One region of the Lysinibacillus sp. CNPSo 3705 genome, then DNA from elsewhere that is predicted to be linked to it. Evidence: riboswitches for the same ligand, from Rfam matches in the RefSeq annotation. Region 1 holds a riboswitch; each other region holds the start of a gene.

The links. Region 1 has a riboswitch for cobalamin ahead of PVA17_RS09990 (energy-coupling factor ABC transporter permease). Riboswitches for the same ligand answer to the same signal wherever they lie in the genome.
Region 2: it holds a riboswitch for cobalamin, as region 1 does, so the genes downstream of both, nikA (nickel ABC transporter substrate-binding protein) here and PVA17_RS09990 (energy-coupling factor ABC transporter permease) in region 1, are expected to answer to the same signal.
Region 3: it holds a riboswitch for cobalamin, as region 1 does, so the genes downstream of both, cobT (nicotinate-nucleotide--dimethylbenzimidazole phosphoribosyltransferase) here and PVA17_RS09990 (energy-coupling factor ABC transporter permease) in region 1, are expected to answer to the same signal.

Annotation. Positions count from the first base shown of each region.
Region 1 is NZ_JAQZSD010000018.1:43,571-46,852, reverse strand. It holds gene cobJ (precorrin-3B C(17)-methyltransferase) at 1-291, opposite strand, end outside; gene PVA17_RS09995 ((2Fe-2S) ferredoxin domain-containing protein) at 296-667, opposite strand; cobalamin riboswitch at 810-992, opposite strand; cobalamin riboswitch at 1,399-1,583, shown strand; gene PVA17_RS09990 (energy-coupling factor ABC transporter permease) at 1,968-2,714, shown strand; gene PVA17_RS09985 (energy-coupling factor ABC transporter substrate-binding protein) at 2,716-2,988, shown strand; gene cbiQ (cobalt ECF transporter T component CbiQ) at 2,992-3,282, shown strand, end outside.
Region 2 is NZ_JAQZSD010000053.1:16,758-20,039, reverse strand. It holds gene nikA (nickel ABC transporter substrate-binding protein) at 1-1,311, opposite strand, end outside; cobalamin riboswitch at 1,455-1,647, opposite strand; gene PVA17_RS18840 (hypothetical protein) at 1,769-2,815, opposite strand; gene PVA17_RS18835 (histidine kinase) at 2,920-3,186, opposite strand; gene PVA17_RS18830 (VOC family protein) at 3,278-3,282, opposite strand, start outside.
Region 3 is NZ_JAQZSD010000098.1:8,052-11,333, reverse strand. It holds gene PVA17_RS23215 (alpha/beta hydrolase family protein) at 1-1,009, shown strand, start outside; gene PVA17_RS23210 (MarR family winged helix-turn-helix transcriptional regulator) at 1,127-1,576, opposite strand; cobalamin riboswitch at 1,861-2,037, shown strand; gene cobT (nicotinate-nucleotide--dimethylbenzimidazole phosphoribosyltransferase) at 2,152-3,207, shown strand.

The sequences.
Region 1 (3,282 bases):
CTCATACACTAATCCTGCCATTCCATAAACGCCGGCATCTCCACTGGAAATGACCGATACGATACTTCCAGCCTCTGCTTGACGTACCGCTTCCTGTGCACGTGAAACTTCCTCCGTCATACCAGTACTAATAATCGACTTTGCACTAACTAAATCCTGAATAAGTTCAACATACGTTTTATAACCAATGATCATATGACTTTGTTGCAGTGCCTCTACAGCACGAGTCGTAATATGTTTAAAGTCTCCAGGGCCAAAGCCAACTACGAAAATCTTACCTTTTTGCGCCATGTTGTTACCCCTCTTTCACCTTTTCAATACCTTTAATGGCTGTTGTTTGTGCTGTACGGTGTAGCGAGCCTTCACGCAATGTAAAGACATGCTCATTATGTAACGATTCATGATTTAAATCTTGTACGAGTGCCTTCGCATGCTCTGTTGTCGGGATACGGTACCAATTCCCTTGAGGATATGCAATGACAACACAAGCATCCTTACATCTGCCATTACAGCGAGTTCTCGTCGTATGTATTTCCTGATCAAGTGCCAGCACCTGTATTTCGTCACGGATCGCCTGTGTAATGTCCTCAGCATCTTTTTTCATACAGCTACTGCCATTACAAATAAACAGATGTGTTTTCATACCCTCTAAATTCCAAGTTGTCATAATCGTTCGTTCTCCCCTCATTTGCTTTTAGGAAAAAGAAAAACCTTTACTCTAGACGAAGAGTAAAGGTTTAGTAGAAGCCAAATAAAAACGAATATATACAGGTACTCGCTTTCGCTTCAACTTCTCCCTCCGAAAAGTTTGCATGCATCATCACATAAGCAGGTTTCCTGACTTAAGCTTCCTTTTACTTTCGCGCCTTCCTAGTTTCACTAGTGGCAATCACGATTTCATCAGCTATTACAGTAGCGGGGGCTGTATCGGACTTTCACCGATTTCCCTATTATCTTGAAAATATTCAAGCACTTATGGACGTTTTATATGAATTTTTTAATATATCAAGTATGCCTCGGCATACTTGTCCGAGGGCTTTACCTTCTTTCAGCAGGTACAGGTGTTTTGACACCCGCTGAAAAGAACTTAAATCAGCATTCATCTCACCATCTATACAGGTAGGAGGCTTCTATAGCGAACGCTTCACTTTCACTACAAAAGACATTTGCTGAAAGCAATTTTCATGTAATTGAAAACTGTTTCTATCATAGCTTATTTTTTAAAAATTTCAATATTACTTTCTTAATTTGTGACAATTTTTTTAAAATTCAATAGAAAAACGCGACATTTCTTTTTGATTTATCTAAATTTTCGACATAGACTATCAATTTTAAATTTTTTCATAAAAATCATAGCATAAATATGGAAATTCATGTTACACTTTGTCGTGAAATCTCACAACTTCATCTTTTTTCGGTGCGAATTGTTCAGCTTTTCGCTTAAAAGGGAAGCCGGTTCAAGTCCGGCGCGGTCCCGCCACTGTACTAGGGAGTTTTATAGAAAAAGTCACTGTCCAAAGGATGGGAAGACCTATAAAACGTTGAACTAAAGCCAGGAGACCTGCCGAAAAATACGTGATCGTTTCAACCTACGAGGATGGGTGTGCGGCTTAGCAGATTAGAATTTTATTTGCTTTTTTAGCTATGCACTTTTCCACTATCGGAGAAGTGCTTTTTTTCATTCAGCAGAGACTCCATCTCAAGGTGGTAGATGCGTACAGATATGGTTCCAACGGGCCAAAACACCTACTGAATGAAAAAAAAGCCTCTGGCGGATGTCACGGACTTTGAAAGGAATGCACAATTCAAAATCCAGACAAATTGTTTATCTGTGCGAAAGCGAAGCGGCAGCTACAAATGTTTTCTGTAGCGAAAGCGAAGCGGTAGCTACAATTACGCCAAGGCACATTGGATCGATCGCATACTAATACTAATTCGTAAAATTTTAAAGCTAGGAGGAGAGATTCTTGAAATTTTCAGGTTGGAAGCTTAGTTATTTCTTATTGGCATTTTTATTCGTGCCAAATCGTGCATTTGCGATGCATATTATGGAGGGCTTTTTGCCAATTGAATGGGCGATTTTTTGGTGGGTCGTATCGATTCCATTTATTATTTTAGGATTACGTTCTATTCGAAAAACCATTGAAGAAAATCCTGAAACAAAAATGATATTAGGGCTATCGGGTGCCTTTGCCTTTGTACTATCTGCCTTAAAAATCCCTTCTGTAACAGGGAGTTGCTCGCATCCAACAGGAGTTGGACTTGGAACAGTTCTTTTTGGACCATTAGCGATGAGTGTTATCGGGACAATCGTATTATTATTCCAATCTTTACTGCTAGCACACGGTGGACTTACAACATTAGGGGCAAATACCTTTTCGATGGCCATTATGGGCCCTATTATCGCTTACTATGTATTTAAGGGCTCACAAAAAATGGGATTATCATTTTCAGTAGCCGTCTTTTTAGCAGCAATGCTTGGTGATTTAGGTACATATGTTGTCACTTCAGTGCAACTAGCTCTTGCCTTCCCTTCTGAGGTCGGAGGCTTTATGGCTTCATTCACAAAATTTGCTGGTATTTTTGCCTTAACTCAAATTCCTCTTGCTGTTAGTGAAGGAATTTTAACAGTGATCGTCATGAACTTCCTAAAAAAATACAATGTGAGTGAATTAAAGGCTCTACGTGTTTTCTCAACAAAGGAGGCACACTAACATGAAAAAAAACCTACTACTCTTAGCCATTGTTGTGTTCCTAGCGATTATCCCCCTATTTATTCAAAAAGGGGCAGAATTCGGAGGGGCTGATGGTGAAGCGGAGGCAGCAATTAGTGAAATTGATGCTAACTACGAGCCATGGTTTGAAAGCTTATGGGAGCCACCAAGTGGTGAAATTGAAAGCTTATTATTCGCACTACAAGCTGCTATTGGCGCTGGATTTATCGGCTATTTCATTGGCTTAATGCGCGGCAAACATAAAGAGAGTTAAGCGATGTTACTCATTGATAAGTATGCTTATTTAAATAAATTAGCGACTGTTCATCCGCTAGAAAAAATGACGTTATCCCTTGGACTACTTATATTGTCGCTTATCATGAGAGATGAACGAATTTCACTCATTACATTTTTTGTGATGAGTGCTTTTATCATTTTAGGTGCAAAAATCCCTGCTAAATATTATGCTAAATTGCTATTGCTACCCGGATTTTTTTTACTATCAAGTTTAGTGTCAATGTTAATTTCTATAGCGCCAACAACTAGCACGTTACCAGCGTATATTTGG
Region 2 (3,282 bases), on a different contig from region 1:
TGTTGGTGGTCCATTTGTACGCCAGAAATTAATATCAACCTGATTATCCATTAATTTTTGCAGACCTACCATCACATCTGCGCCTTCTAAATTCAACTGTACCCCTATTTTTGCTAGTTCACCTTGCATTAGTTCCGCCATTGGCTTTTGAATTGCATCTGTAGCAATGTAGATTAAATCTAATGTTAATGGCTGTCCGTTTTTAGAGCGAATTTTTTCACCCTTCTGTAGCTTCCATCCCGCTTCCTCTAACAATTGTTGCGCTTTTTTGGGATTATATAAAATGGGCGCTAAATCAATATTGGCATAGGGAATAGCATCCCAAAATAGTGTATTGGCAACCTTTTCTGTACCATGTGTAATACTATCAACCATTTGTTCCTTATTGATTGCATATTGAATCGCTTGGCGAACCTTCAATTCTGCTAACGGGCCAGACTGTGTATTGAACAGTAGCGCTTTTGTAGACAAAGGTTCAGACGTAGCGGTTTTATATTTTCCACTATCTTTTAAATACGTATAGTTATCTAAACTAATAATGCCTCGACCATATATTAAATCTAATTCTTCGTTTTCAAAGGCCAATGAAATCGATTCTGAATCAGGGATGATTTTTACTTTTATTTGTTCTACAAGAGGTTTTTCTCCCCAGTAGTTGTCGTTGCGACTGAATAGAGCGTATTCATCCTTTTTGTAATCTGTTAAAACCCATGGGCCTGTCCCAATTGGCGCTTTCATTGCATCTTGGGTCGCATCACCTTCTGGGAATCCATTATCCCCTAAAAAACGGAAAGGTCTTACAAAGGCAAGTTCGTTTAAAACAGGATAATACGGTTCATCTAATTGCAATCGAATTGTATAATCGTCTACTTTCACAACCTCTTTAATATGGTTAACCATACCCATCCACGAATGCAATTCACGATTTGCTAAAACGGCATCAAAGTTGCGTATTACATTATCTGCATTAAAAGCTGTTCCATCTGAATACTTGACATCTTTTCTCAAATGGAATACATAAGAGGTTTTATCCTTTGAGATGTCCCAACTTTCTGCTAGTTTCGGCGTAATTGTTCCATCATCATTATAGTCAACCAATGATTCATAGACCATTGCTTGTGCTGTCATTTGATTTGGTAAATATGTATGGGGATTTAATGGACCTACATCTAATGGCCACCCAATCGTTATCATTTTTTCGTCTGTCTGTTTTTTCGATGCTGTCTCTCCCTTTTCATTGCTTGTACAGCCAGTGAGTAAACTGAACATCAAAATAAGCGTGAAAGGAAGTAAATACTTTGTCAATCTCATTTTCTGTCTCCTTCTTTGTTTGTGGTTCACTAAATGAATCTAGATTGAAAGAAGGCATAAAAAAACCTTATTCCAAAAGAATAAGGACAGAACAACTTACTATAAGTAAGCCTCTATCCATCTCCCTATCTTTCGTAGATCATCAATGAATCTCTTTACAAGCAGGCATTCTGGCTCATGAATCATAATGTTGCTTCACCTTCCCAAGTAATTTCTCAGTGGTTATCGAAACAAAACTCCTCATTTACAGCTGCGGGACAGCATGGGATTTACACCCATTTTCCTTTTAATTGAATGAAAGCTTATTTCACTCAAACTTGTAATGGTTGCTATGAAATTAGTATTAAACATATCATGCTCTAATGTTCGCGTCAATTTTATTTTCTGAATATAATAAAAACCTATTAGTAATGGCTAACACAATAAGGCCAGGTTCTTAACCTTGGCCTGTTTTACTTCATATGTCAGCTTTCTTTAATGAAAACAACGTATAGATCGTATCAATTTCATGGGATTTTTCCAAAACCCACGAGGTTTTGGTTAAAATCCGCTGCAATCCCTCTAGCCCAAGATATTGGATTTGCACGCCAATAAATTCTGTAAAACCCAGGTATCCCGGATTTACATGCGCCCGGTCGAAAATTAATGAACCCGTGATCCGAGCGTCCGCCGGGGAGTTAGTATAGAAATGGTTTAGATTTTCAATGATGGCTGCATCCGAACCGTACTCAAATAGACCACCCTCCGATGAACAGAGTTGAATCCAGTTGGAACGTTCTAAACTCATCTTTAATAATGCCTCTGGTTGACTCCAGTCATAATGAATAATATTGAGGGCAATGTCCAGGTCATGAAGGCGTTCCCCTGGCTGCTTCAAAGCATCGATGCATCGCTTGGCAAAATTGGGGCCATAAGTATCGATATCTAAAATATTGATTTCAATCTTGCGTTCCTTAAGTAATTCTGGGTCCGATTCTTGAATGAGAATTAGGGTGTTGATACTGTCGGTAGCGGCCCCTCCAGCGATATTAAAAAAACAAAGGTTCCGTTCAGGAAATTGCTTAAGCTGGGGTAGCAAAATTTCCGACTGGCACCGACAAAGATCCCTCAGCCTGATCCGGAGTCCCATAAAAGAAGTTTGCTTCACTGCCCACTTATCCCGGAAACCTAATTTTATCCCTCTAGTTAAATCGGGGCCAAGTTTGTACAGCAAAGTACGCATGCCACTAAGATAAGAATTGTCAACATTCGACATTTTCACAAAGATGTTGCGGATAAAGCCAGGCATCTTTTTTAATGATTCAATGCTCCTGGCTGACTTAAGACAGCTCAAATGATACGCCTGTTCATCAATACTTGCGTTGAAAAGGGGATGAGTAATATCTAAGATAGGCAATTGAATTTCATTCTCGAAAACCGCATAAAGAATTCGCTTATTTTCATTTGCATTGTCCACTTTATCACCACTTAATTTATCAATTTTCTGCAAAAAACCAAGAAACAAATAACGCAATAATACTTTCACCTAATGAACGCTGTCTTTTTGTTTAGATATTCGTGAATTAAATATAAATAACTTCACCATCTTCTTACAAAGAACGTACCCGCTTATTGCTCTAATAAATAAAATATCGGTAGTACTATCAATCCTAGTAGAAAAAGCACTGGAATCGCGGAAACAATTAACGCAAAAATTCTTAACTTCCCCTTTTGGCTAAAAAATGCAGTTAGAAATGAAGCTATTATTAAAGAAATAACTACAATGTCTCCAATTTCTGAGGTTCCGTTCACTTCAATTGGTGTAATATAGGCGAAAATAATGAACAAAGTAAATAATAACAATGAAATAATACTTAAATATTTTCTTAAAGCCATTACCTTACCTCCTGCATTTTTTACAATTGACTATTTTTATATATTCTTGTTTCACTAATCTGCTCCTATAGCTAGCACCAACTTTTATTACTTAAT
Region 3 (3,282 bases), on a different contig from region 1:
AGATGGTGCACAGGATAGTCATTATGAATCCTTTCCTTACGAAGAATGGTCGGGGACGATGGAATTCATTTTTTCTGTTCCACGTTTTTTATTTGAGTATTTGAAGTATGGACAAACTAACAGCATAAAAGATATAGCAGTATCCAATCAAGAAGATAAATATCCGGTTCTATTATTTTCTCACGGCTTTGGCAGTACTAGAATGCAAAGTTACTCCCAAATGGAGGAATTAGCAAGTCATGGATACTTTGGTGTCAGCGTTGACCATATAAATGATGCAGCCTATACGAAGTTCCCAGATGGTCGGGAAATCTTGAACCAAACAGACGCATATTCTTATTCATTTAATATTGAAGACGAAAAAGATGTTAAAACACGATCAAAAGATATGAGCTATGCGCTAGATCAATTATCAATGATAAATGATAAGGATCCTCGGGGTTTATTTACTGGAAAGATGGACATGGACAGAATCGGCATATTTGGTCATTCATATGGAGGTTCGACAGCTGCTCAAGCATTGTTGGATGATAGTCGGATTTCTGCAGGAATCAACATAGATGGACCTTTACATGAACCGGTGGCCAGCTCAGGTTTTGAACAACCTTTTATGTTTATTTTAAATGAAGACTATCTCTATATATCCGATGAAGAAATTCAATATACGAATATCACCTCGGAGGAATTTCAAAAGTATCATAATAAAATTACAGAGCTTGCTGATTTTCACTATAAAGAGGGAATAAAGGGAGACACTTTTATGCTTACTTTTATCGCAGGAGATCATTATACGTTTACAGATTTCCCCTTCCTATCTCCTTTATTGTCATGGAATATTGACGTAAATCAATTTCATCAAGTAATGAATCGCTATATATTGGCTTTCTTTGATCACTATGTGAAAGGTGCAGATCCTGATGTATTGCTTAATAAAGAGAAAAAGGAAGATAAGTTTTACTATTATAAAACTAATATAAAAAGTGATTTAACGGATGAGAATAATAAATAGTTAAGTTTGGTTAACTAAACAGTTGTATCTCCTTAGTTTAGGACATCCAAAAAGAAAAACTCCTTTTGGTAGGTGAGAGGCGATTGCTTGTCCACCTACTATAAAGGAGATTATATTTTAACGCTCATTGTCTTTTTTAGACTCGACAATCTTACTTAATGTATCAAGAACATTTTTTAACTCTTTTAAGCTTACTTTCGAATAATATTTTTCTACAAGAATGTCGTCAATTTTTTTTAGAAGCTGATGAAACTCTTTGCCCTTTTCCCCAAGATAAATAAAGGTCTCTCTACGGTTGATTGAATTCTCTTGACGATATATCATTTTCATTTCTTCGAGCTTTGAAATTACTTGGCTAACTGCACTTTTGGAAATATCAAAATGATTTGCGATATCTTTCGCAATGACCGGCTCATGGTGAATGATATAAGACATAATAATTTCTTGTTGAGGCGTTAAGTGAAAGTTCGCTAGTTCCTCAACCTCTTTGGTTTCTTGTAAAACTAACAACTTGAATTGTTCGAATTTTTGATTAATTTTGTCTGTAATTATTAAATAGTCATGCACAGATGTATCATCCCTAATTCATTTTAAAGGTTTTGGTTAAGTTAATATTACTTAACTATTATATATTTGTCAATTATTAAAGATTTTCGAGAGATATGAAAAAAAGTTGTTTAAATAAAACCTTACACAATAGATCGATTACGTGAATATGAGATATAATATTCGCTTTCTTGTCCCGGCTGATTCTTGAGTCACTTGGAAAGTCAGACTAAGAAAAGTTGGCAAGAAATATGCGATTCCACTAATATATTGACACAAAAACTACTTTGACGTAGATTTAAAGTAATTGCATAAAAGCATTAGGTGCCCATTGCGGGAGAATAGGGAATAAAGTGAAAAGCTTTAGCGGTCCCACCACTGTAAAAGGGAGTTTCATAGAGAATGCCACTAGCATCGTTCTGGGAAGGTTCTATGAAATGTTGAAATTGAGCCAGGAGACCTGCCTATCTGCTTCGGTTATATAGACGATGGAAAAGTCTGTAGTTTATTTGTTATGGAATAAACTACAGGCTTTTTATTTTTTCTCTAAATCATTCTTCAAGTTACAAGGGCAAAAAAGGAAGGGGAAATTTTCAATGCAATTATTACAACAGACGATTCACAACATTCAAAGTGCTGACTACAAAATGATGGAGAAGGCACGGGAACGCATAGATGCACTTTGCAAGCCACCTAGAAGCTTGGGGAAACTGGAGGCCCTTGCTGTGCAGCTATCCGGAATTACAGGCGAACTATTTCCTGCGATTGATAATAAAGCAATTATTGTCTGTGCAGCAGATCATGGTGTTTGTGATGAAGGGGTAACATCTAATCCACAAAATGTGACAGTCTTTCAAACATTAAATTTTCCTAGAGGCGGAACTGGTGTCTGTGCTATCGCAAAAATCACAGATGCAAAAATTGTTACAGTTGACGTTGGCGTAAAAGAAGATATTCCTCTTGATGCTGGTGTTATCGTAAAAAAAATTAAATATGGCACGGACAATATGGCAAAGGGCCCTGCTATGTCAAGGGAAGAAGCCATTCAATCTGTTGAAGTAGGAATTGAAGTAGCTACGGAAGAAATAAAAAATGGGATAAATGTACTCGGGACAGGTGAAATGGGTATTGGTAATACAACACCGAGTGCTGCCATATTATCGGTTCTTTGTGAATGTCATCCGAATGAAGTGACAGGCTTTGGTGCAGGTGTTGGACCAGGGGGGATAGCGCATAAAGTACAAGTCATTTATGATGCTATTGCATTAAATGAACCAAATCGTGATGATGCTATAGATATTCTTGCAAAAGTTGGTGGATTAGAAATAGGTGCTATGGCTGGGGTGATACTTGCTGCCGCTGCACATCGTAAACCTGTTGTTATTGATGGTTTCATTTCTACCATCGCTGCCCTTATCGCTTATGAACTTGAACCTAACGTAAAAGACTATATCATTCCTTCGCATGCCTCTGAAGAACCAGGTGCAAAAATTGCCGCTGACATGCTAGGAGTTGAACCGATGTTACAGATGAATATGCGATTGGGGGAGGGCTCTGGTGCAGCTTTAGCCTTTCCCATTTTGGACGCAGCGTGCTCTATGATGAAAAATATGGCTACTTTAGAAGAAGCAATGTTGCTGTTGAAAAAGTAACTTTATTACGCGGATCACGGTGTGTGATAAACGAAGTCGTGGATAGAACAGCCAAAGTGATGGATAGAACCGTCA